Regions from separate parts of the Dysosmobacter welbionis genome, predicted to be linked through region 2. Evidence: riboswitches for the same ligand, from Rfam matches in the RefSeq annotation. Region 2 holds a riboswitch; the other holds the start of a gene.
The links. Region 2 has a riboswitch for magnesium ahead of mgtE (magnesium transporter). Riboswitches for the same ligand answer to the same signal wherever they lie in the genome.
Positions count from the first base shown of each region.

Region 1: it holds a riboswitch for magnesium, as region 2 does, so the genes downstream of both, mgtE (magnesium transporter) here and mgtE (magnesium transporter) in region 2, are expected to answer to the same signal.

Region 1 is NZ_CP034413.3:2,979,548-2,991,545, reverse strand. It holds gene EIO64_RS15655 (dicarboxylate/amino acid:cation symporter) at 1-68, shown strand, start outside; gene sdaAA (L-serine ammonia-lyase, iron-sulfur-dependent, subunit alpha) at 123-1,016, opposite strand; gene sdaAB (L-serine ammonia-lyase, iron-sulfur-dependent subunit beta) at 1,018-1,686, opposite strand; gene EIO64_RS15640 (8-oxoguanine deaminase) at 1,823-3,181, shown strand; gene EIO64_RS15635 (helix-turn-helix domain-containing protein) at 3,248-3,601, opposite strand; gene EIO64_RS15630 (AbrB/MazE/SpoVT family DNA-binding domain-containing protein) at 3,741-3,986, shown strand; gene EIO64_RS15625 (zinc ribbon domain-containing protein) at 4,034-4,480, opposite strand; gene EIO64_RS15620 (polysaccharide deacetylase family protein) at 4,550-5,470, opposite strand; gene EIO64_RS15615 (macro domain-containing protein) at 5,627-6,163, opposite strand; gene EIO64_RS15610 (beta/alpha barrel domain-containing protein) at 6,342-7,007, shown strand; M-box (ykoK) riboswitch at 7,072-7,242, shown strand; gene mgtE (magnesium transporter) at 7,486-8,835, shown strand; gene selD (selenide, water dikinase SelD) at 8,911-9,951, opposite strand; gene yqeB (selenium-dependent molybdenum cofactor biosynthesis protein YqeB) at 10,000-10,815, opposite strand; gene yqeC (selenium cofactor biosynthesis protein YqeC) at 10,806-11,474, opposite strand; gene EIO64_RS15585 (helix-turn-helix transcriptional regulator) at 11,666-11,998, shown strand, end outside.
Region 2 is NZ_CP034413.3:2,460,200-2,472,197, forward strand. It holds gene EIO64_RS12940 (S1C family serine protease) at 1-1,009, shown strand, start outside; gene EIO64_RS12945 (TSUP family transporter) at 1,169-1,543, opposite strand; partial or broken gene EIO64_RS19260 (TSUP family transporter) at 1,540-1,892, opposite strand; gene EIO64_RS12960 (DUF1540 domain-containing protein) at 1,971-2,156, opposite strand; gene EIO64_RS12965 (hypothetical protein) at 2,228-2,401, opposite strand; gene mgtE (magnesium transporter) at 2,821-4,203, opposite strand; M-box (ykoK) riboswitch at 4,312-4,474, opposite strand; gene EIO64_RS12975 (JAB domain-containing protein) at 4,691-5,368, shown strand; gene uvrB (excinuclease ABC subunit UvrB) at 5,911-7,986, shown strand; gene EIO64_RS12985 (MmcQ/YjbR family DNA-binding protein) at 8,297-8,686, shown strand; gene ybaK (Cys-tRNA(Pro) deacylase) at 8,697-9,203, shown strand; gene EIO64_RS12995 (hypothetical protein) at 9,153-9,407, opposite strand; gene EIO64_RS13000 (helix-turn-helix domain-containing protein) at 9,482-9,703, shown strand; partial or broken gene uvrA (excinuclease ABC subunit UvrA) at 10,567-11,998, shown strand, end outside.

The DNA.
Region 1 (11,998 bases), 520 kb from region 2:
TTTTGGTCTCCCGCTTTGTAGACGGCAAGGACTGGTTCCAGAAAGTCCTGGCCAGCCGGAACGCCTGATCTTCCCTTTCGCAAAAAGAAGGACCTGCCGCAGGGCAGGTCCTTCTTTCGTCCTCACAGCTCCTGTTCCTGGGAGCGGCGCTCTTCCCGCTTTGCCTTCACGCTCTGTCCGAATGGTGTGGCGGCGAGACCGCCCAGAGCGGTCTCCCGCAGCTCTACCGGCAGCCGGCGGCCCACGTCGCCCATGCAGTCGATCACCTGGTCCACAGGCACCCGGCTCTCAATGCCCGCCAGGGCCATGTCCGCCGCGCTGACGGCATTCACCGCGCCGATGACGTTTCGCTTGACGCAGGGGACCTCCACCAGTCCCGCCACCGGATCGCACACCAGGCCCATCAGGTTCTTCAGCGCCATCGCCACGGCGTGGCCGATCTGCTCCGGCCCGCCGCCCCGCAGGTCCACCAGGGCCCCCGCCGCCATGGCCGCAGCCGTGCCTACCTCCGCCTGGCAGCCGCCGGAGGCGCCGGAGATGGACGCCCGGTAGCCAACCACCGCGCCGATACCGGCAGCCACATACAGCGCCCGGACGATGGCCTCCTCATCTACAGCGCCCCGGCGGTACAGCGGCACCAGCACAGCCGGCAGCACGCCGCAGGCCCCCGCCGTGGGTGCCGCCACGATCCGGTGCATGCAGGCGTTGGACTCCGCCACGCACAGGGCCGTAGCGATCACCTCCTGCAGATAGGGGCCGCAGAGCGTCTCCTGCTGGGCGGCGTAGTCCCACATCCTCTGGGCGTCGCCCCCCACCAGGCCGCTGACGCTGCGCCGGTCCGCCCGGTAGGTGTCCACGGACTCCACCATGGCCCGCCAGGTGGCGTGCATCTTCTCAAAGGAGGCCTCCGCCGTCACCTGCCGCTCCTCCACGTCCGTATCCCGCACCACCTGCCAGAAGGGCTTCCGCCCCGCCTGGATCTTGTCGAAGATCTCCTGCATGGAATCCAGAGCCATTTCAGTCTTCCTCCTTCTCGTAGTAGGTGGCGCCCAAGACGCCGTAGAGCGCCTGGATACGCTCCAGGGCATCCGCCGGGATCTTCTGGTCCGTCTCCACCACCGTCAGGGCAGCGCCGCCCCGGCGGTCCCGGTTCAGGCTCATGTTGGCGATGTTCACCCCGCTGACGGAGAGCTCATTGAGAATCCGGGACAGCTCTCCGGCCACGTCCTGGTGGCGGACCACCAGGGTGTTGAAGATGCCGGTGAAGCTCACCTCCACTCCATCCAGCCGATCCACCCGGATGCGGCCGCCGCCGGTGGAGGCCGCCTGCAGCTCCAGCTTCCGCCCGTCGGCACTCTCCACCGTCAGCACCGCCGTGTTGGGGTGGGCATCCCGCAGACGGGCCGTGTGGAAGTGGAATTCCAACCCCTGGTTGGCGGCGATCTCAAAGCTCTGAGGAATGCCCAGATCGTCCGGCTTCATCCCCAGGAGGCCCGCCACCAGCGCCCGGTCCGTGCCGTGGCCTCGGCCGGTATCGGCAAAGGAGCCGTGGAGGCCGATGTCCGCCCGCGCCACTTCCGCCCCCAGCAGGGTCCTGGCCATGCGGCCGATCCGCACCGCCCCCGCTGTATGGGAGCTGGAGGGGCCCACCATCACAGGGCCCAGAATATCAAAGATGTCCAGCATAACCGTGTTCCTCCCGGTGATCCGAAATTGCTCTCAGCGTATCACATCCTCCCCGTTTCCGCAAGAAGTTTTCCCGGGAAAGTTGACCTTTCTCCCGCCGTCCTTTATACTGGGAGCAGAAAGGAGCGTGACCGCCATGTCCTCTTTGCTGCTGCGCAATCTGCGGACCATCCTCACCTGTGATGACGGCGACGCCGTGCTGGAGCACGCCGACCTCTATTGCGAAAACGGCATCATCCGCGGTCTGGGCCCAGACCTGCCCCAGACCGCAGACACTGTGATCGACGGGTCCCATTACTGGTGCTATCCCGGCCTCATCAACACCCACCACCACCTGTATCAGGTGTTCTCCCGGAACCTGCCCCAGGTGCAGAATCTGGAGCTGTTCGACTGGCTCACCGCCCTGTATGAGATCTGGAAGGGCCTGGACGAGCAGGTGGTGCGCCTCAGCTCCCTCACCGGCATGGGGGAGCTGCTGAAGCACGGCTGCACCACCTGCTTTGACCACCACTATGTCTTTCCCGCCGGATGCGGAGACCTGATCGGCGCCCAGTTCGCCGCCGCGGAGGAGCTGGGGATGCGGATGTTCGCCTCCCGGGGCAGCATGGACCTCTCCCGCAAGGACGGCGGCCTGCCGCCGGACAGCGTGGTCCAGACGGTGGACGCCATCATGAAGGACTCCGCCCGGGTGATCGAGGCGTACCATGACCCGTCCTTCGGATCCATGCGGCAGGTGGCCCTGGCCCCCTGCTCCCCCTTCTCCGTCAGCGGAGAGCTGCTGCGGCAGAGCGCCATCCTGGCCCGGCAGTACGGCGTCCGGCTCCACACCCACCTGTGTGAGACGAGGGACGAGGAGCACTACACCCTGGAGCACTACGGCGTCCGGCCGCTGGAGTACATGGCATCTCTGGGCTGGACAGGCCCGGATGTGTGGTACGCCCACGGCATCCACTTCAACGACGAGGAGCTGCGGGAGCTGGCCCGCACCGGCACCGGCGTGGCCCACTGCCCCATCAGCAACATGAAGTTGGCCTCCGGCGTCGCCCGGGTGCCGGAGATGCTGGCGCTGGACGTCCCGGTGGGATTGGCGGTGGACGGCTCCGCCAGCAACGACGGGTCGTCCCTGATGGAAGAGCTGCGGGTGTGCTACCTGCTCCACCGGCTGACCTCCAGCGAGAAGGCCCCCTCCGGGTATCAGGTGCTGAAGATGGCCACCCGGGGCAGCGCCCGGCTGCTGGGCCGGGAGGACATCGGGCAGCTGGCCGTGGGCAAGTGCGCGGACTTCTTCCTGGTGGATTCCCGCCGACTGGAGCTGGTGGGCGGCGCGTACAGTCCCGCCGACGTGCTGGCCACGGTAGGCCTCCGCGGCCCGGTGGACTACACGGTGGTGAACGGCCGGGTCGTGGTGAAGGAGGGGCATCTCGTCACCATCGACGAGGAAAAAACCGCCGCCGATGCCCGGAATGCCTGCGGGGCGTATCTGGCAAAGGCGTAAAAAGAGCCGCTGCATCGGTTGATGCAGCGGCTCTTTTCTATTTATAAATTATAAAGGAGCGGTTGTTCAATTCCGGATTTCAGTCTCGTCCGCCCGCATCAACTGGATATACCGCAGCAGATGGCCACACTCCGCCTCTTGCAGACGTCTGACCTCGTGGAGCAGCGCCGTCCGATTCTCTCCCGCTTCTCCCTTCCGCCGGTTGTATTCCAGACTCTCCCCCAACATATAATCCACGCTGGCGTGGTAGAGATTCGCCATGCCCAGCAGGACAACAGTAGAACAGATATCTCGTCCCGTCTCAATATTGGACACATAATTTGGGCTGATTCCCAGAGTCTCCGCCGCTTGCTCCTGGGTCATACCAGCCGCCCTGCGGAGTGCCTGAATCCGTTTTCCGATAGCTTTTGTATCAATCATCACCATACCCCATTTCAGGTACAGTGTATAGTATGAGTTATTCCAGTTTGAACATCCTATATTTCATATAAATATTGACTATATTCTGGAATTTTAGTATGATAGAACCGCAAATTGTCGAAAAAGGAGGATGTCAGATATGAAAAACGTGGGAATACCGAGAAGGCTGGACGAGCTGGGACGGATTGTGATCCCGATAGATGTGCGCCGGGCTCTGTCTCTAAATGAGCGGGACACCGTAATGTTTTTTCTGGATGAAAAATCCCGCACGGTAATCCTGAAGAAAGAATTCCCCTCCTGCATCTGCTGCCATGCTGCGGATTCTCTCAGGCAGCTCCCCCATGGGATCTATGTGTGCGAAAGCTGTCTTGCGCAGCTGTCCTGAAAAAATCCAGGCGCCGGACCGCGGGTTTCCGCAGTCCGGCGCCTGTGTCAGTTCTCTTTCCACCGCCCCAGTGTGGGCAGAAGGCTCCGCATATAGGCGCGGCACGCCTCCGGATCCGTCCGGCCCAGGGGCATGTGGGGCAGGCAGTGCTCCACCATCTCCTCCATGGTGCAGTCCTGGGCAAAGCCCTCTCCATCCCAGCACCACATGCAGTACTGCTCATTGAAGCTGCCGTCTGTGTTTTTGGCCAGGATGTCATCGTTCAGCGGCATTCCACAGCTCTGGCAGACCAGGGTCCGGGGACTGCCCAGCAGGGTGTTGATGGACACGCCGAACAGCCTTGACAGCGCCTGAAGCGTCTCCACCTCCGGGATCGTCTCTCCCCGTTCCCAGCGGCTCACTGCCTGCCGGGTGACAAACAGCCGCTCCGCCACCTCGCTCTGGGACAGACCCGTCCGCTGCCGCAGCTGGGCGAACACCTCTTGAAACTCCATTCCCATCACCTCGGGACCAGTCTATCACAGCAGGGCAGCGGCGTAAAGCAACCGTCGGTTGCCTGCCGCTCATGCGGCGGCGGGCGCCGTCTCCGCAGGCAGGGGCGGCACCTGGAAGCGGAAGTAGTCGTAATTATAGGTGCGGTTGGGCTCCACCTCGTCCCCAAAGCGCAGCTGGATCAGCTCGCTGACCGTCACCAGCTGGTAGCCCTGCTCCAGCAGCCAGGGCACCAGGACCTCCGTGGCCGCCACCGTGCTCTCGTAGATGCTGTGGAGCAGGATCACCTGTCCGTCCAGATTCCCGGCGTTCTCCACGCCGGCCACCACCTTCTCCGCGTCCTTGGAGCGCCAGTCCTCCGTGTCGATGGACCAAGTGACGATGCTCCGGCCGGAGGTGGTCTTCAGCGTCTTGTTCATGGAGCCATAGGGCGGCCGCAGCAGCGCGGGCGTGGTCCCCAGCACCTCCTGAAACAGCGCGTCCGCCGCGGCCTGATCCGCCTGCTGGGCGGCCTGATCCATCTTGCCCAGGTTTGCGTGGCGGTAAGAGTGGCTGCCGATCTCGCAGCCCATGTCCGCCGCCCGGCGGACTGCCTCCGGCGCCTTGGGGAGATTCCGCGCCACTTCGAAGAAGGTAGCCACCGCGCCGTGCTCCTCCAGAATATCCAAAATCTGGTCCGTGTAGACCGCGTGGGGACCATCGTCAAAGGTCAGGGCCACCATGGGGCGGGTGGGATCCACCACCCGCTGGGGCTCCGGCAGCGTCTCCACGGGAGTTCCGCCACCCTCTTCCAGGGAGGGCTCCGAAGCATTCTCCCCGCCTGCCTCCTGGCTGTCCGGGAGGAGCTCCGGCATCTCGCCGGGAGCGGGGAGAACCTGAGCCGGGGGCGCCTCTGACACCAAATGCTCCGGCGGGGTCTTGGCGGGGGTCACAATGGTGCCGCAGGAGCTCAGCAGCAGGCAGGACAGCAGAAGGGAAACCAGTCGTTTCATGATGGGATACCTTTCTTTCATCTCTTATTTGAGTCTATCATACGGAATGCCCCGGGAAAAATCGGGTCAAAACGGATACAAAAAGGTCAAAAAGAGTGACAAAAGAAACGAAGAGTGACAAACGCCGGAGCGGGAAAGGTCCCGCTCCGGCGTTCTTTACATCCGCTGGTCCTTGCCCTCCGCGTACCAGAGGTTCCAGGTCCGGCGGTAGACCTCTGCCGCCTGCTCCGAATGGCAGACCATCCGCACCCGCTCCGGCAGGGCATGGTCCGCCAGGAAGTCCATGATGGCCCGCAGGGCCACGGTGGCCGCCAGCGGCAACGGATACCCGTAGACTCCCGTGGATATGGAGCAGAAGTCTAGGGTGCGGATGCTGTGGGCCTCCGCCAAAAGCAGGCAGCTGCGGTAGCAGGAGGCCAGCAGGGCCGCCTCCCCCTGCTCCCCGCCCTGCCAGACGGGACCCGGCGTGTGGATCACATACCGGGCCCGCAGGCGGTAGCCCGCCGTCAGCTTGGCCCGCCCCCGCTCGCAGCCCCCCAGCGTCCGGCACTCCGCCAGCAGCTCCGGCCCCGCCGCCGCGTGGATGGCCCCGTCCACCCCGGCGCCGCCCAGCAGCGTGGGATTGGCCGCGTTGACAATGGCCTCCGCGTCCGAACGGGTGATATCTCCCACCAGAATGGAAAAGCGATCCATAGCCGTCCTCCTGTTCCCCTGTGCCGTCCCGACACATCTCGTCTCTTAACAGTATATCTCCCGCCGGAAAAAAAGCAAGCCCGGATCCGGGCTTGTCCCGCGTGGCTTCCTGCGGTATAATTTGCCTGTGAACAACCACCTGTGCCCGGCGGTCTGCCGCCAGGAGAAAGGAGTCCCTATGGCAAAACAGGTCCCCTCCTACACTGGGACGCTGCGCAATCACTCCCTGACCATCCCCGCCTGCGTCAGCGAGTGCAGCGGCATCCGCATTTTCGGCCGGCGCATCAAGTCCCTGGCCTTTTCCACCGATGTAGCCATCATCAAGAACATCAACGCGGACGCCATCATCGCCGTCTATCCCTTCACGCCCCAGCCGGTGATCTCCCAGGCCATCATCAGCGTGTCCGACGTGCCGGTATTCGTGGGCGTGGGCGGCGGAATCACCACCGGCTCCCGCTCCGTCCGGCTGGCCATCCAGTCCGAGCACCAGGGTGCCTACGGCGTGGTGCTGAATGCCCCCACCTCCGACGATGTCATCCGCCAGATCAAAAAGGTGGTGGACATTCCCGTGGTCATCACGGTGGTCTCCGCTCACACGGACATCGGCAGCCGCCTGGAGGCGGGAGCCGACTTTCTCAATGTCTCCGGCGCCGCCGCCACGCCGGAGATCGTGGCGGAGATCCGCCGGGACTTCCCGGAGGTTCCCATCATCGCCACCGGCGGCCCCACAGAGGAGTCGATCCTCCGCACCATCCAGGCCGGAGCCAATGCCATTACATACACCCCGCCCTCCAACGGCGTGCTGTTCGCCCGTATCATGAACCAGCACCGGAAGGCGCTGTGAGGCCATGGCGAAAAATTTTTTGAGGCGACGGGGTTGACAAACGTCCGTCCAGGCGGTTATAATGACGGCGAATCGGTAGGTGAGGCTACCACGGGGATTCGGAATCATCCAAAGACTGCTGCCGCACAGTTGTGGAGACACAACCAGCTGGTCAACAGGCCGCGTCGACAACAAGGCGCCGCTTAACGCAGTTGCTACGCCCCGTGAAGCTAAAGCTTGGACGAAGACGCCCATTGTGTGCAGCTCTCCCTGCCGGATTTCCGGCAGGGATTTTTTTGCTGCGGAAAAGCACGGCCAAAAATTCAAACGCGCCATTTCCCCGTCCCTTCGGGGCAGCTGGAAAGGATGCGCAAAACCTCACACAGCCGATGTTCCTAACGCGCGAGCGCGCATAGAGTTTTATGCAGAAAGGAGGTGCGGACCATGGAAAGTGCCAGTCAGCCACCCAGACAATACAGACGAAAGCGAGGTAACGACTATGACCATGTTCAACAAGGATCAGATCTTTCAGCTTTTGGAGAGCCGGGACGGCGAGGCGCTCCGCGCCCTTTGGCAGGGCCGCGGTGCCGTGGACATCGCCGCCCTCCTGGACTCCGTGGAGGACGGTGCCCGGCAGGCGGCGGTGTTCCGCACGCTGCCCAAGGACCTGGCGGCAGATGTGTTCTCCTATCTCCCCGGTCCCACTCAGGCCACCCTGGCCCGCTCTTTCGCGGACGGGGAGCTGCAGCAGATTTTTGACGCCCTGCATCTGGACGACGCGGCGGATTTTCTGGAGGAGCTTCCCGCTAACCTGGTGACCCGCATCCTCCGCTCCGCCAGCCCTCAGCGCCGTATGGCGGTAAATGCCCTGCTGCGCTATCCGGCGGACAGTGCCGGCAGCGTCATGACGCCGGAGTTTGTCTCCCTCCGGCCGGGCGATACGGTCCGGCAGGCGCTGGATACCATCCGCCGCACCGGAATCCACAAGGAGACGGTCTACACCTGCTATGTGCTGGAGCACCGGCAGCTGCTGGGCGTGGTGTCGGCCAAGGACCTGCTGACAGCCGCGGAGGATGCCGCTGTGGCGGACCTGATGGTCACGGATGTGGTATCTGTGGGTACGCTCACAGACCGGGAAGAGGCCGCCCGGCTCCTGGCGAAATATGACCTGCTGGCCTTGCCGGTGCTGGATGGAGAGGAGCGGATGGTGGGCATCGTCACCGTGGATGATGCCATGGATGTCCTGACGGAGGCCGCCGCAGAGGATCTCTCCATCATGGCGGCGGTGACGCCGGACGAGAAGCCCTACTTCGCCGCCTCCGCCTGGGAGCACGCCCGCCATCGGGTAGTGTGGCTGCTGATTTTGATGCTGTCCGCCGCCATCACCGGCTCTATCATCACCCGGTACGAGGACGCCATCTCCGCCGTGCCCCTGCTGGTGGCCTTTCTACCCATGCTGATGGACACCGGCGGAAACTGCGGCTCCCAGAGCGCCACGCTGGTGATCCGGGGGCTGGCTCTGGAAGAGATCCGCCCCCGGGACGCGCTGCGGGTGATCCGCAAGGAGCTGGCGGTAGCCGCCATCGTCAGCGCCGTCCTAGCCGCGGCCAACGGCCTGCGGATCTACCTTCAGTACCATGACAGCGCCATCGCCCTGGTGATCTCCCTGTCCCTGGCGGCCACGGTGGTGCTGGCCAAGCTGGTGGGCTGTATGCTGCCCATTGCCGCCAAGCAGCTCCACATGGATCCGGCCATCATGGCCTCCCCCCTCATCACTACCATTGTGGATGCCGGGGCGGTGCTGATCTACTTCCAGGCCGCCGCCGCGCTCCTGCGCCTGCCCGTTTAAGGGTTCCGCCCGGTACGGGCGCAAAACAGGTGCCTGCCAGAAATCCGGCAGGCACCTGTTTCCCATTTTCGACTTTCACCGCAGGAAGATGCGTTTCCCGCCTCGGTAGGCCTTCACGACGCCGATCCGCTGGGCACTGGGGACGCAGCCCTGCAGCTCCCGATACAGCGCCTCCGCGTCCGCCGGGTCCACGGCCATGAGGAGGCCCCCAGCGGTCTGGGGATCATAGAGCAGGTCCTGTCTGCACAGCGCGGTCTCCCCTGCATCCACGCCCGCCTCCGCAAAGGCGCGGTTACGGTACATCCCCGCCGGCAGCAGACCCATGTTTGCAAACTCCAGCGCCTCCGGAATCAGGTCGATGGCGTCCACCTCCAGCTCCAGCTCCACATCGCTGCCCTGGGCCATCTCATAGCTGTGGCCCAGCAGGCCAAAGCCCGTTACATCCGTGCAGGCGTGGACGCGGTACTTCACCATGGCGTCCCGGGCGGACTTGTTCAGGGTGGTCATCAGTTCCTCTGCCAAAGCCCGCCCCTCGACCGACAGCATCTCCGCCTTCTGTGCAGTGGTGAGGACGCCAATGCCGATGGGCTTCGTCAGCAACAGCACGTCCCCCGGCCGGGCGCCGGAGTTGGTCAGCACCCGGTCCGGATGGACGAAGCCGGTGACCGCCAGGCCGTACTTGGGCTCGTCGTCCAGGATGCTGTGGCCGCCGGTGATGAGCGCCCCCGCCTCATACACCTTGTCATAGCCGCCTCGCAACAGCTGGTGCACCGCCTCTTTCGGCATGGACTCCGGCACGGCCATGATGTTCAGGCACAGCTTGGGCTCGCCGCCCATGGCGTACACATCGGAGAGGGCGTTGGTGGCCGCGATCTGTCCGAACAGGTACGGGTCGTCGGCAATGGGCGGGAAGAAATCCACCGTCTGCACCAGGGCCAGATCGTCGCTGACCTTATAGACCGAGGCGTCGTCGCTCTTGTCGAACCCCACCAGCAGATTGGGGTCCCGATGCACCTGGATGCCGTCCAGCAGCTGGGCCAGCACACCGGCCCCCACTTTGGCGCCGCACCCGGCACACTTGGCCAGCTTCGTCAGCTTGACATCATTTTCAGGCATGATTCTTCCTCCCGTTTCCTCAGTTTGATCGTCCCCGACAGGCTGCACCTAACCGGAATACCCACCTGCGCGGTCTTTCAGCGCTCCCGTCAGGTCCAAAATCGCCTCCAGCACACCGCCGCCAATGGCCAGGGCCTTGTCGCTGGCGGTATAGCAGTGCTCCACCTTGCAGCGGGGGTCGATGTCCCCGGCCTTCATCCCTTTGTGCACCGGGGTATCATCCGGCAGGATACCCCGCAGGACGCCGTCCAGGGTGCAGGTCATGGGCACGCCGTTCACCGTGGCGGCCACATCCCCCTGCCGCACCTGGGCGCCAATGTCCAGCAGCTGGTGAAACACGCCGTCCGCCGGGGCCCGCAGCACTCGTTCCCCGGCAAAGCCGCCGATGAGCCCCGGGATCCCGGTATTGGGCAGCGCGCTGCCTGCATGGATCACCCGGCCCAGGCTGTGGCCCCGCATGGTCTCCACCACCGCGTGACAGTCCACCCCGGCAGTGAAGCCCGGCCCCACGCCGATGACCACCGGGGCATCGGTGATCCGGGTGCCCAGATTCCGCTTGGCCAGGATGGCGTCCACCACCACGTCCGGCTTCAAAACTGGGATACAGATCCCCTCCGGGTCCGCCAGCACCGGGACTACATTCTCTTGCAAAAGGGCCATAGCCGCCTCCGGTGTCTCCGCCCGGCGGGCGGTGACATCCTCCACCTTTGTCTCTCCCAACACGATGGCCTGGGAGAAGGCTACGGTCCGCCGGATGGCAGTTGGGGCCGGTATATCGGTCATAATCACCGATATATGCGCCTTTTTCAGCCGCAGAGCAATACCGGTGGCCAAATCACCGGCGCCTCGGATGATTACCAGCATGGAAAATACTCCCTCCTCCACAGACTGCCGGCCAGAACCGGACAGTCCATCAGGCGCGCCAGAACCCTGGCATCTGCCAGATTCCACAGCGTCTCCACCTGATTGACATAAACTTTCGTGTGCAGATCTTCGGATCGAAGCACCCTCGCCTCGGCCTCCGGCGTGGCCTCCGCCGCCTCCGGCACACCCGCAAGAAGCGCGTACCGCTCCGGCCGGTGAGCGGCCGCAGCGATGGGACGGCCGAAGCCGGAGGCCCCCACCACGCAGATGGTCTGATTGGCCTCAGTTGGGATCACCGGCTCGTGGGGGGCGTGCGCCTTCAGGGGACGGCGGGCAGCGCCGTCCGCCTCCACCAGAATGTAGTCGAATTGCTCCGCCAGCACCGCCATGGGCGTCTCTGGGGCCGTCAGCTTACCCGTTCCCGGTACGTCTGTCCCGGCACACAGCAGCTGATGCGCCCTGCGCAGTTCGTCCAGCTCCGCCGCTGTCCGGGCGCAGGGCAGGTCCGAAAACGGGAGAATCTTGGTGGTGGTGCACAGCAGAACCGGATGCTGTCCGGCCAGCTCCTCGCCCAGGGTCCGCAGGAGAGTGGTCTTTCCCCCGCCGCCGATGACGGCAGTGACACCGGGACGGATGTCAAGCAACTCCGCCAGCTTCAAAGCAATCCCTCCCGTCGTTCTTCTTTTATTAGAATAGCACCTCCTCTGTTTCTCGTCAAGCAAGGCCGACGGGACTGCCTGTTTTTCGGGCTTTTGGCAATGTGCAACTGGCAGTTGCCAAATTTTCAGGTCCCCTTGGTGGACTTTTGCCCACCCTCCCGCTATACTGGAACCACAAAGGAGGGCGCGGTATGAGCCTTGGAACCAACATCAGCCGCCTGCGGGCGGAGAAACGCCTGTCTCAGGGGGACCTGGCGGAAGTGCTGGAGGTGAGCCGCCAGTCCGTCAGTAAGTGGGAGACGGATTCCAGTGTGCCGGACCTGAACAGGCTGATGAAGCTGAGCCAGCTCTTCGGTGTGACGCTGGATGAACTGGTGACGGGAGCAGAGCCCCCAGTGAAGGTGGAGACGCCTCCGGTCATGGTGTCTCCGTCAATGCCGGGTCGGAAGATCGCCGGGATCATCCTCTTCTGCATGGCCTTTCTGGCGTTTCTGATCCCCACGGGGCTGGGGGGATCCTCATCG
Region 2 (11,998 bases):
GTACCGTTACGACCACGGCTGGGAGGAGGAAGAGGACGCGTCCGGGGCAGTTACCATCCCCACCTATCCGTTCGGGGAGGGCGCCGTGCTGGAGGTGGAGACGGACCACGGCCGGGAGCTGACGGCCCAGGAGATCTACCAGCGGGTGAACCCGTCGGTGGTGACGGTCATGGTCCAGCTGGACGACAGCGTCTCCGTGGGCACCGGGGTCATCTTCCGGGCGGACGGTTATATCCTCACCAATTACCACGTGCTGGCGGGGGGACGGGACTGCACCGTCGCCATGGACACGGGCCGGACCTATGAGGCCCAGTACGTGGCCGGAGACGAGCGGAACGATCTGGCGGTCCTCAAGGTGGAACTGACGGGGCTTCCCGCCGCCACCTTCGGCGACAGCGACCAGCTGGTGGTGGGCGACAAGGTCTACGCCATCGGCAACCCGCTGGGCGTGGAGCTCCGCGGCACACTGACAGACGGCATCGTCTCCGCCATCAACCGGGATGTACAGGTGGACGGCCGGACCATGACGCTGGTTCAGACCAACGCGGCCCTGAACTCCGGCAACTCCGGCGGTCCCCTAATCAACGCCTGCGGCCAGGTGGTGGGCATCAACACCATCAAGATGAGCTCTGATTACTCCAATGTGGAGGGTCTGGGCTTCGCCATTCCCTCCGCCTCCATCCGGCGGCTGGTGAACGACCTGCTGACCTATGGAGAGGTCCGGCCGGAGCCCTCCTTCGGCGTGACGGTGCTCCAGACGGGCACCCGGCTGGAGGACGACATCTGGGGCCTGCAGGTGCTGGAGGTCACGCCCGGCTCCGCCGCAGACCTGGCGGGCATCCGGGAGGGGGACTTCGTCCTCGCCGCCGGCGGCAGGCCGGTGGAAACCAGTCAGGAGCTGCTGCGCATCCGGCGGCAGCTGTATGTGGGCGATCAGGTGACCATGGAAATCTGGCGGGACGGAGAGCGGATGGAAGTGACGCTGACTCTGAATGACCCGGTGGAATAAAGAACGAGGGCGCGGCCTGCACCGCAGGCCGCGCCCTTGCTTGCCGGAAGTGCTCCCGGCCCGGGGCGGAAGAGCGGGGTGTCTGCCCTGCGGGGTAGTGTGGAAAAAACATTGTGAGGCCGTGGGAAAAGCCCTGAAGGACTTCTCCCGCGGCCTGTGTCATGTCTGTTTCTTCCGGCGCTGGGGCCACAGCAGGCTGACACCGGAGAGCAGCAGGTACACGCCGAAGGGCTTGCGCAGGACCGCCACGTCCAGATTGGTGGCGATCCAGGCCCCGGCCAGGGCGGCGGCCACGGCCAGGGGGACGGCGCTTTTCAGGGTGGGCTTGTCCAGATAGCCGCCCCTGGCGTGGCAGACCAGGGCGGAGGCGGCGGTGGGCAGGAAGAACAGCAGATTGATGCCCTGAGCGGTCCGCTGGTCCACATCCAGAAAGAGCGTCATGACCAGAAGCAGCAGCGTGCCGCCGCCCACGCCCCAGGCCGAGAGGATGCTGGCCCCCAGGCCGCAGAGAAAGGGAATGATCCAGTCCGTCACAGCAGATACTTCACCCCCGCGTAGAACAGAAAACCGGCGAAGAGCCACTTGAGCCACTTGACGGAGACTCTGCCGTACAGCTTGCCGCCGATCCAGCCGCCCACCAGGCCGCCCGCCAGATAGGGCAGCGCCGTCAGGAGGGAGAGCTCCCCCGAAACAGGTACACGGCGGCGGACACCAGACACACCGGAAAGATGACGCCCACGCAGGTGGCGTACAGCTTCCGCTGGGAGAGGCTGCCCCAGCGGGAGAGGATGGGCAGGAAGACCATGCCGCCCCCGCCGCCGAAGAGGCCGTTGGCCAGCCCCGCCGCAGTGCCGGCGATCCGCGCCGGCCAGCGATGTTCCATGTGATCCCGCCTTTCCTCAGGGATGTAAGCGGCGGGCTTCGGGAGCCGGAGAGGACGCCCGAAGCCCGTCGGACCTGGTTATTTCATCTGGAAGCTCTGGCAGTCGGTGCACTCCACCTTGGTGGGGTTGGTCTCATGGGTGCCCACAGTGATGGTGTTCAGACCGCAGTAGTTCTGGTCCTGGCAGTGGTGGGCGCAGTTGGTGACCGTGCACTTGATGCTCTGGTTGGGGGTGCAGGCGCAGCCGTTGTTGGTATTCGTCATAACAAAAGATCCTCCTGCGTGAAAAAGTGTGTGGCTTTCGCCGCCCTCTAGTGTGCGCAGGCGCGGCCGGGTTATGTACGGTCCGGCCTGGGTAAAAATTTGTCACAGGCGGGCGTGTCCGGCGTCCGGTTTTTGGCGCGGGGCGCGGCGACGCAATGGCCGTCATGGATCTCTACAAAACGGCGGCGCGTTCGGATGTAGTGCTGGTAGTAGTGTGCGCAGTCGGAACAGGTGAACGAATCCATATAGGGTGTCTCCTTTCTGATTGAGTTCTTAGATTGTACTGCAAGTTGATGAAATCATCAGAATGCATTGTGACTTCAAAATGATATCGTGATTTCGGTTTTTTGTGCAAAAGTATTTTATAACAAAGAAAATGCAGAATATATGTTAACTTTTATCACACAAAATATGTGATAAAAATTTTATATAAAAAGGTGGGCCGCTCTATCTGAGCGGCCCACCTTTTTCGATTTGGATGCCTCGCAGAGTTTCGCGCCGCGCACGGCGCGAAATCAAATGAAATCGTTTTTCCGGCGGCGTGTACGTCGGAAAAACACTCCGCGCGGAGCGAGCGTCGAATTGCCCGCCGCAGGCGGGCAACCGAGGCGCAGAGCGGAGCGAATCTCCCTTCACCTGAAAAGGCGCAGCCTTTTCAGGTGATTTATACGCCTAAGATCCAAGTTGCGAATCGGAAGTAGATCAGCAGAGACAGCGCGTCCACGATGGTGCTGATGAAGGGCGAGGCCATCACCGCCGGGTCGAACCCGATCTTCTCCGCCAAAATGGGCAGGGAGGCGCCCACCAGCTTGGCGCAGGCCACCGTGCCCACCAGGGTGCAGCACACCACCGCCGCCACGGCAGGCGTCACGGTGGGATTGGCCAGCAGCCAGCAGTCCACCACCATCATCTTCACAAAGTTGGCCGCCGCCAGGCACACGCCGCAGATCAGCGCCACGCGGCACTCCTTCCACACCACGCGCAGCAGGTCGCTGAATCGAACCTCCCCCAGCGACAGGGCACGGATCACCGCCGTGGAGGCCTGGGTGCCGCTGTTGCCGCCGGTGCCGGAGAGCATGGGGATGTAGGAGGTCAGAATGGGCACCGCCGCCAGGGAATTCTCAAAGTGGGTCAGGATCATCCCAGTGAAAGTGGCGGACAGCATCAGCATCATCAGCCAGGGGGTCCGGGCCCGCCAGGTCTCAAACACGCCGGTCTTGAGATACGGCTTGTCGCCCGGCAGGATGGCGGCCATCTTCTCGATGTCCTCGGTGACCTCTTCCTGCAGGACGTCCATGGCGTCGTCCACGGTGACGATGCCCACAAGGCGGTTCTCCGTGTCCACAATGGGCAGGGCCAGGAAGTCGTATTTGTTCAGGGTTTGGGCCACATCCTCCTGGTCGTCCAGGGTGTTGGCGGAGATCACATGGGTATCCATGATGTCCCCCACCACGTCGTCCTCCTCCGACAGCAGGATGGTCCGGATGGAGAGATACCCCAGCAGGTGGCGGCCCTCGTCGATGACGTAGCAGATGTTGATGGTCTCCTTGTCCGGGCCGGTGCGGCGAATGCGCTTCAGGGCGTCCTCCACGGTCATGGTGGCCTTCAGGTCCACGTACTCCGTGGTCATGATGCTGCCGGCGCAGTCGTCGGGGTATTTCAGGATTTCGTTGATGCTCTTGCGGACGTCCGGGTCCGCGTGGCGCAGGATGCGCTTGACCACGTTGGCGGGCATCTCCTCCACGATGTCTACCGCGTCGTCCAGGTACAGCTCGTCCAGCACTTCCTTCAGCTCCGTGTTGGAAAAGCTCTGGATGAGCACCTCCTGCTCCTCAGAATCCAGCTCCACGAACACCTCGGCCGCCTGCTCCTTGGGCAGCAGGCGGAACACCATGGGCACCTTGTCGTCCAGTTCCATGAACAGGCCCGCGATGTCCTGGGCCTCCAGAGGCAGCAGAAGGTCGCGCAGCTCGGCGTAGCGTTTTCGGGAGATCAGATCCTCGATCTTTTCCAGCAGCTCGTCCCGCTGCTCTTCCTGCTCTAACATGCGCGTCCTCCTCTCTGTGGGACTGGTGGTTGAGAAAACAAAAAAACCCGGCCGCTCCTGTCCGGTGCAGTCGGAAATTTCCGTGTCAAAACAGGGACGCCGCATCAGCGGACCCTGCGGCCGTTCAAGCTTTAGCCTCACAAGGCGGTGAAATCACGTTAGATGATACCTTCGTGTTCGATAGCACCTGTTCAAACCCTCTCATGATGTCTCCATCACTCCGCGGCAGCGATCCGTATCCCTGTGGTAGCCTTACCTACCGGACGGTATGCAGTTTTGCCGAAACTCTTTCTTCATATTATGCCAATTTCTGCCCCCTGTCAAGGCGGCAGAAAAAAACTCCCCACAATTTTACAGGCCCCTCAAATACCGCTGCACTCCATTTTACAAATGGGAATCCCGCTTGTGATAGAGGACGGCCTGTGGTATAATAAGATGTTCCAAATCTGTGCCCGAAACGGGGCGTTTCAGCGAGAGGAGGCCCTCCATGGGCATACACGACGGACACCGGGAGAAGATGCGCCGGCGGTTTCTGGAGACGGGGCTGGAGGGCTTTGCGGACCACGAGGCCCTGGAGCTGCTGCTGTACTACGCCATCCCCCGGCGGGACACCAACCCCATCGCCCACGCCCTGATGGAGCGGTACGACTCCCTCTCCGGCGTGCTGAACGCCCCGGTGGAGGATCTGGAGAAGGTGGAGGGCATCGGGGAGAGCGCGGCCATCCTGCTGTCCCTGGTCTCCCGGCTCAGCCGGAAGGCCCGCATAGCGGACGCGTCCCAGGAGACCATCCTCAACTCCTCCGAGCGGGCGGGGGCCTATCTGCTGGAGCGATTTGCCGGCGAGCGGCGGGAACTGGTCTTCCTGCTGTGCCTGGACCGCAAGGGCAGGCTCCTGGCCTGCAAGCGGCTGGCGGAGGGGGACGTGGCCAGCGCGGACCTGAACATCCGCAAGGTGGTGGAGATGGCGCTGCTGACCTCCGCCAGCGCGGTGATCCTGGCCCACAACCACCCCAGCGGCGTGGCGGTGCCCTCCTCCAGCGACGAGGCCGCCACCCGCCAGGTGGCGGAGGCCCTGCGGACCATCGGCGTCCGCCTGGTGGACCATATCGTGGTGGCGGACCGGGACTTCGTCTCCATGGCGGACAGCGGCGACCTGCTGGGGTAAAGAGGGAGCAGGCGCCCCCTTTAGAACCCCCACCACCAGTCTGTGGACTGGCGAACGCGCCCAAGGCGCTTGGGTCGGGGTATTTTGCCACGTACACGCCGCGGCGAAAATGACTTCAAGTTCTTCCTTCGCCGCTGGCGAACGAACTGGGGAAAACCGGAGGGGTTCCCCTAGTCCCCCCTTCCTTTTTTGTCCCTTCGCTTTTTTCAAGGCATGGTTCCTTTGATAAAAGTCGAACAAATGTTGCAAAAAGATGACGGGTGTGATAGGATGGCCGTGGCTGAAAATCTGTTTGATGGGTGGAGGGAATGCCGCTATGCCGAAATTTGAAGTCGTATCTGAATACAAGCCCTCCGGGGAACCCCGCAAAAGCGGCACTTTTGCGGGGACCCCGTGATTCGGATGGACCGGGCAGGCAAAGCCCGCCCAGTCCAAGGTTTTGACTGCGCCAAAACGCTTGTGCGCCGCGGCCGCGGCGCCGGCCCTTTGGGCCGGGGCTGGTCCCCGGAGACCATAGCAAGAAAAAATTGCGGAGAAGAGCTATGCCGAAATTTGAAGTCGTATCTGAATATCAACCCTCCGGGGACCAGCCGCAGGCCATTGCCGCGCTGGCGGAGGGCATCGAGAACGGGCTGAAGGAGCAGGTGCTGCTGGGCGTTACCGGATCCGGCAAGACCTTTACCATGGCCAAGGTCATCGAGCAGGTGCAGCGGCCCACGCTGGTGCTGGCCCACAACAAGACCCTGGCCGCCCAGCTGTGCGCGGAGTTCAAGGAGTTCTTCCCCAACAACGCGGTGGAGTACTTCGTCTCCTACTACGACTACTACCAGCCAGAGGCGTATATCCCCCATACGGACACCTATATCGCCAAGGATGCCTCCACCAACGACGAGATCGACCGGCTGCGGCTCAGTGCCACCTGTGCCCTGCTGGAGCGGCGGGACGTGATCGTAGTATCCTCCGTGTCCTGCATCTACGGCTTGGGCGAGCCGGACGATTTTGCCAACCTGGTGGTGTCCCTCCGGGTGGGGGCCGAGTGGGACCGGGATGAGCTGCTGCGCCGCCTGGTGGAGATCCGCTACGAGCGCAACGACATCGCCTTTGAGCGGAACATGTTCCGGGTCCGGGGGGACACGGTGGAGATCTACCCCGCCTACTACCGGGACCACGCCATCCGGGTGGAGTTCTTCGGGGACGAGATCGACCGGATCAGCGACTTCAACCCGGTCACCGGCAGCGTGAACCGGGTGCTGAACCACGTGGCCATCTACCCAGCCAGCCACTATGTCACCACCAAGGACAAGATGGACAAAGCCATTCTGGAGATCCGCCAGGAGCTGGAGGATCAGGTGAAATACTTCACCGACAACAACCAGCTGGTGGAGGCCCAGCGGCTCCGTCAGCGGACGGAGTACGACATGGAGATGATGGCGGAGCTGGGCTACTGCTCCGGCATCGAGAACTACTCCCGCATCATCTCCGACCGGCCCGCCGGCTCCGCCCCCATGACCCTGCTGGACTTCTTCCCGGACGACTTCCTGCTGTTCGTGGACGAGAGCCACGTGACCCTGCCCCAGGTCCGGGCCATGTACAACGGCGATCATGCCCGGAAGGACTCCCTGGTGAAGTACGGCTTCCGCCTGCCCTGTGCGTACGACAACCGACCGTTGAAGTTCGAGGAGTTCGAGGAGCGGATCGGCCAGGCGGTGTTTGTCTCGGCAACGCCCGGCCCCTATGAGCGGGAGCGGGCGGACCAGGTGGTGGAGCAGGTGATCCGCCCCACGGGCCTGCTGGACCCCAGGGTGGAGGTCCGGCCTGTCACCGGCCAGATCGACGACCTGATGGACGAGATCCGTGCAAGAGCCGCCCGGGACGAGCGGGTACTGGTGACCACCCTCACCAAGAAGATGGCGGAGGACCTGACGGAGTACCTGAAAAACGCCGGCATCCGGGTACGGTACATGCACTCCGATGTCCAGACCATCGAGCGCATGGAGATCATCCGCAGCCTGCGGCTGGGAGAGTTCGACGTGCTGGTGGGCATCAACCTCCTGCGGGAGGGGCTGGACCTGCCGGAGGTCAGCCTGGTGGCGATCCTGGACGCGGACAAGGAGGGCTTCCTCCGGTCCGAGACCAGCCTGATCCAGACCATCGGCCGGGCGGCCCGAAACGCAGACGGCCTCGTTATCATGTACGCCGACGAGATCACGCCCTCCATGCGGGCGGCCATCGACGAGACGGAACGCCGCCGCTCCATCCAGGACGCCTATAATCAGGAGCACGGCATTGTGCCCAAGACCATCATCAAGGGCGTCCGGGAGATTTTGGAGATCTCCAAGACCGCGGAGGAGGACACCCTCCGGGCCCACAAGAAGCGCAAGCTGACGGAGCAGGAGCGGGCGGCGGAGATCGCCAAGCTGGAGAAGGAGATGCGCGAGGCCAGCAAGATGCTGGAATTCGAGTACGCCGCGGTGCTGCGTGACCGGATCATCGAGCTGCGGGGGAGAAGTGACCTCCGCAAAGAGCAGGGGTGTATGGCGTACTCGAATCGCCGGGAGTCCGGCGTACAAGCGTTTTGGCGGAGGCAAAACCTTGAACCGGGCAGAATTCACTTCTGACCGGTTGGTAAAATGAAAAGGGCTCCCGCACGGCGGAGCCGTGTGGGAATGTACGCCGCAGTGCTGCGTGACCGGATTATCGAGCTGCGGGGGGAGAAGTGACCTCCGCAAAGAGCAGGGGTGTATGGCGTACTCGAATCGCCGGGAGTCCGGCGTACAAGCGTTTTGACGGAGGCAAAACCTTGAAGCGGGCAGAATTCACTTCTGGTCGGTTGGTAAAATGAAAAGGGCTCCCGCACGGCGGAGCCGTGTGGGAATGTACGCCGCGGTGCTGCGTGACCGGATCATCGAGCTGCGGGGGGAGAAGTAAATGCACTACGAATGGCTGGACGCATACCTGCTGTCGTTTCCCGGCGTGGAGAAGGACTATCAGCCGGTGTGGCAGTGGTTCCGCTATAAGGTCCGGGGCAGGCTGTTTGCCGCTGTCTGTTCGCCGGGGCCGGAGTACAAAATTTACGGCGGCCACGATCTGGTGAATCTGAAATGCGGGGCGGCGGAGGGCGAGCTGCTGCGGGCCCGGTATCCGGACATCCTGCCGGGATTTTATTCGGATAAGCGGACCTGGATTTCCTGCCTGCTGGACGGAGAACTGCCGGAGGAGGTCCTGCGGGACCTGTGCGGCCGGTCATACGCCCTGGCGGTGGAGAAGCTGCCCAAATACGTCCGGCGGGAGCTGGCGGAGCAGCCCGCGGAGAGCTGAGGTGTTTGCAATGGCGAAGAAAAAAGAGGAAAAGACCAATGTGATGCGGATCCTGGACCAGAGAAAGATCCCCTATACCGCCCGGTTTTATGAGGACAGCCAGGGGCCGGAGGGCACCCGGGAGTACGGCGTCCACGTGGCGGAGGCTCTGGGGCAGGACCCAGCCAGAGGCTTCAAGACCCTGGTAGCCCGGGGGGCGTCCAAGGGCATCTACGTGTTCGAGGTGCCGGCGCCGGAGAACCTGGATCTGAAGAAGGCCGCCAGGGCGGTGGGGGAGAAGTCCATCGAGCTGCTGCACGTGGCGGAGATCAACGCCGTTACCGGCTACATCCGGGGCGGCTGTTCCCCGGTGGGGATGAAGAAGCAGTATCCCACCGTGTTCCACCGGACGGCGCTGGACTACGAAACCGTCTATATCTCCGCCGGGAAGATCGGCGCCCAGGTGGAGCTGGCGCCCCGGGCGCTGCTAGACCTGCTGGGGGCCTCCACGGCGGACATTGTCGTGGACCAGGGATAGGCCCAGGTGGAGTCCCAGGGTGAAGGCGTCGGTGGACCACTGGAGGTAGCGGGCCAGAAAGGCGTCCTGAAGGCACAGGCGGGCGTCCCCGGAGAGGGAGAGGCTGTCCGCCAGCTGATCCACGGATTTGGAATCGAAGGGGTCTGCTTTCTGCAGAATGTCGGCGGCGTAGCCGTCGAAGAGGCGGAGATAGATGGGATTCATTGGATCACCTTCAAACAACATTTAATGATGTATTGATGATACATCATTAAATGATATATGTCAAGGAGAACTCCATGGAAACACTAAAAATATTTGGAGAAAGACTGCGTGCCCTGCGGGATGAACGGCATCTGCGGCAGGCGGATATGGCAGAAGTGCTTCAAATTACCCTTGTCCATTATCAGAGAATGGAATATGGAAAGGTCAATGTCCCATCGCTGACGCTTTGCTTTCTTGCGGATTACTTCAGCGTCACCACGGATTATCTGCTGGGGCGCAGCGACGCGCGGGGGTAAATCCGTTCCGTGCACCCGTAGGGGCCACCGCCCTCGGCGGCCCGATGGTATGGCCGCCCCTGGAGCGTGTAAGGGAGGTTACAAACCGCCCGTGGAAATTTGGGCCGCCGTCCGGCGGCCACGGGGATTCTGCTCCCGCAGGGGGCTTGTCCAGCCGGGATGCACCCCCCGTTTTCTTTTCCGACTTGCGGAAAAGAAAACGGGCCGTGCACGGTCCAAAAGAAAAGGCCGCTTGGACGCGCTCCGGTGCAGTGGCCCTCCGCGCGCAACGGGGGTCGGCGTATCGGTGCCTGCTCCGATTTGGACTGGCCTTCGGGCACGCTATGCTCTTCTGCGATTCCTGTTGCTGCCGTCCCGTGGCGGATGGCGCCGACCTCGTCGGGGTGGTTGTCGCATGGAGCTGCTTCTCTTTTCGCTACCGCTCACGCTCCCGCGAAGAATCCGGCAGCGCGTAGCGCAGCGGAACGCGCGGAAAGAGAAGCAGACCAAATGCGTCCTTGCACCCCGTTGACCTTTGCACCCGCGCCGCGGGAATCCGCGTTCAAGCCTGTACCGCACCCCGCCGCGCCCGTCGGGAGGTCATCGCAAACCCGCAGGCACCATCTCTCGTCAACTCCCGTACAGCAACTTTGCACGGACGTGCAAAGTTGCGACCAAAAGCGTTTTTTCTCTTACACCGGGCGCGGCGCGTTCTCTTTTTGGCGCTGACAAAAAGAGAATGGGGGGCGCATCCCCCGTGGAAACGGCCCCCTGGCGGGAGCCAGTCTCCCCGGGTGGTTGAAAAGCGCCTCTACACCTCCGCCGGAGGCATTTCCGGCACTGAAAAGAGAAACCTCTCCTGAAAGGAGTCAATCATACACATTATGCAGGACAAGATCATCGTCAAAGGCGCCCGCGCCAACAATCTGAAGAATATCGACGTCACCATCCCCCGGGACAAGCTGGTGGTCATGACGGGCCTCTCCGGCTCCGGCAAGTCCTCCCTGGCCTTCGACACCATCTACGCCGAGGGCCAGAGAAGGTATGTGGAGTCCCTCAGCTCCTATGCCCGGATGTTCCTGGGCCAGATGGACAAGCCCGATGTGGACTATATCGAGGGTCTCAGCCCCGCCATCTCCATTGACCAGAAGACCACCAGCAAGAACCCCCGGTCCACCGTGGGCACGGTGACGGAGATCTACGACTACCTCCGCCTGCTGTGGGCCCGGGTGGGCACCCCCCACTGCCCCAAGTGCGGCAAGGAGATTCGCCAGCAGACCATTGACCAGATCATCGATCAGGTCCTCTCTCTGCCGGAGGGCACCCGCATCCAGGTGATGGCCCCCGTCATCCGGGGCAAGAAGGGTGAGCACGCCAAGATCTTTGAGGACGCCAAGCGGTCCGGCTACGTCCGGGCCCGGGTGGACGGGAATCTGTACGAGCTGGACGAGGAGATCAAGCTGGAGAAGAACAAGAAGCACACCATCGAGATTGTGGTGGACCGGCTCATCATCCGTCCGGATATCCAGCAGCGGCTGACGGACAGCGTGGAGACCGCCTCCGGCCTCACCGGCGGGCTGGTGGTCGTCAACCTCCTGCGGGAGGAGCGGGATCTGACATTCTCCCAGAATTATGCCTGCGAGGACTGCGGCATCTCCATCGAGGAGCTGACGCCCCGGATGTTCTCCTTCAACAACCCCTTCGGTGCCTGTCCCACCTGTACGGGTCTGGGCAGCCAGCTGAAGGTGGATCCGGAACTGATCGTGCCGGACAAGTCCCTCTCCATCCTGGAGGGGGCCATCCAGGCCAGCGGCTGGAACAACATCCGGGGGACGGCATCTCCCGGATGTACTTCGACGCCCTGGCGAAGAAATACCACTTCTCCCTCACCGACCCCTGGGAGACCCTGCCGGAGGACGTGCGGAGCATCATCCTCTACGGCACCGGCGGGGAGAAGCTGGAGCTCCACTACGACCAGCCCCGGGGCAAGGGCGTGCTGTATCAGCCCTTTGAGGGCATCTGCAACAACGTGGAGCGCCGCTACAAGGAGACCCAGTCCGATGCCAGCAAGCGGGAGCTGGAGGAGCTGATGGCCGAGTGCCCCTGTCCCACCTGTAAGGGAAAGCGGCTGAAGAAGGAGTCCCTGGCGGTGACCGTGGGGGACAAGGACATCGACGCCCTGACCCGGATGTCCGTGGTGGACGAGCTCCAATGGGTGGACCGGCTGGAGCTGACGCACCAGCAGCACCTGATCGCAGACCGGATCCTGAAGGAGATCAAGTCCCGGCTGGGGTTCCTCCAGTCCGTGGGCCTGGG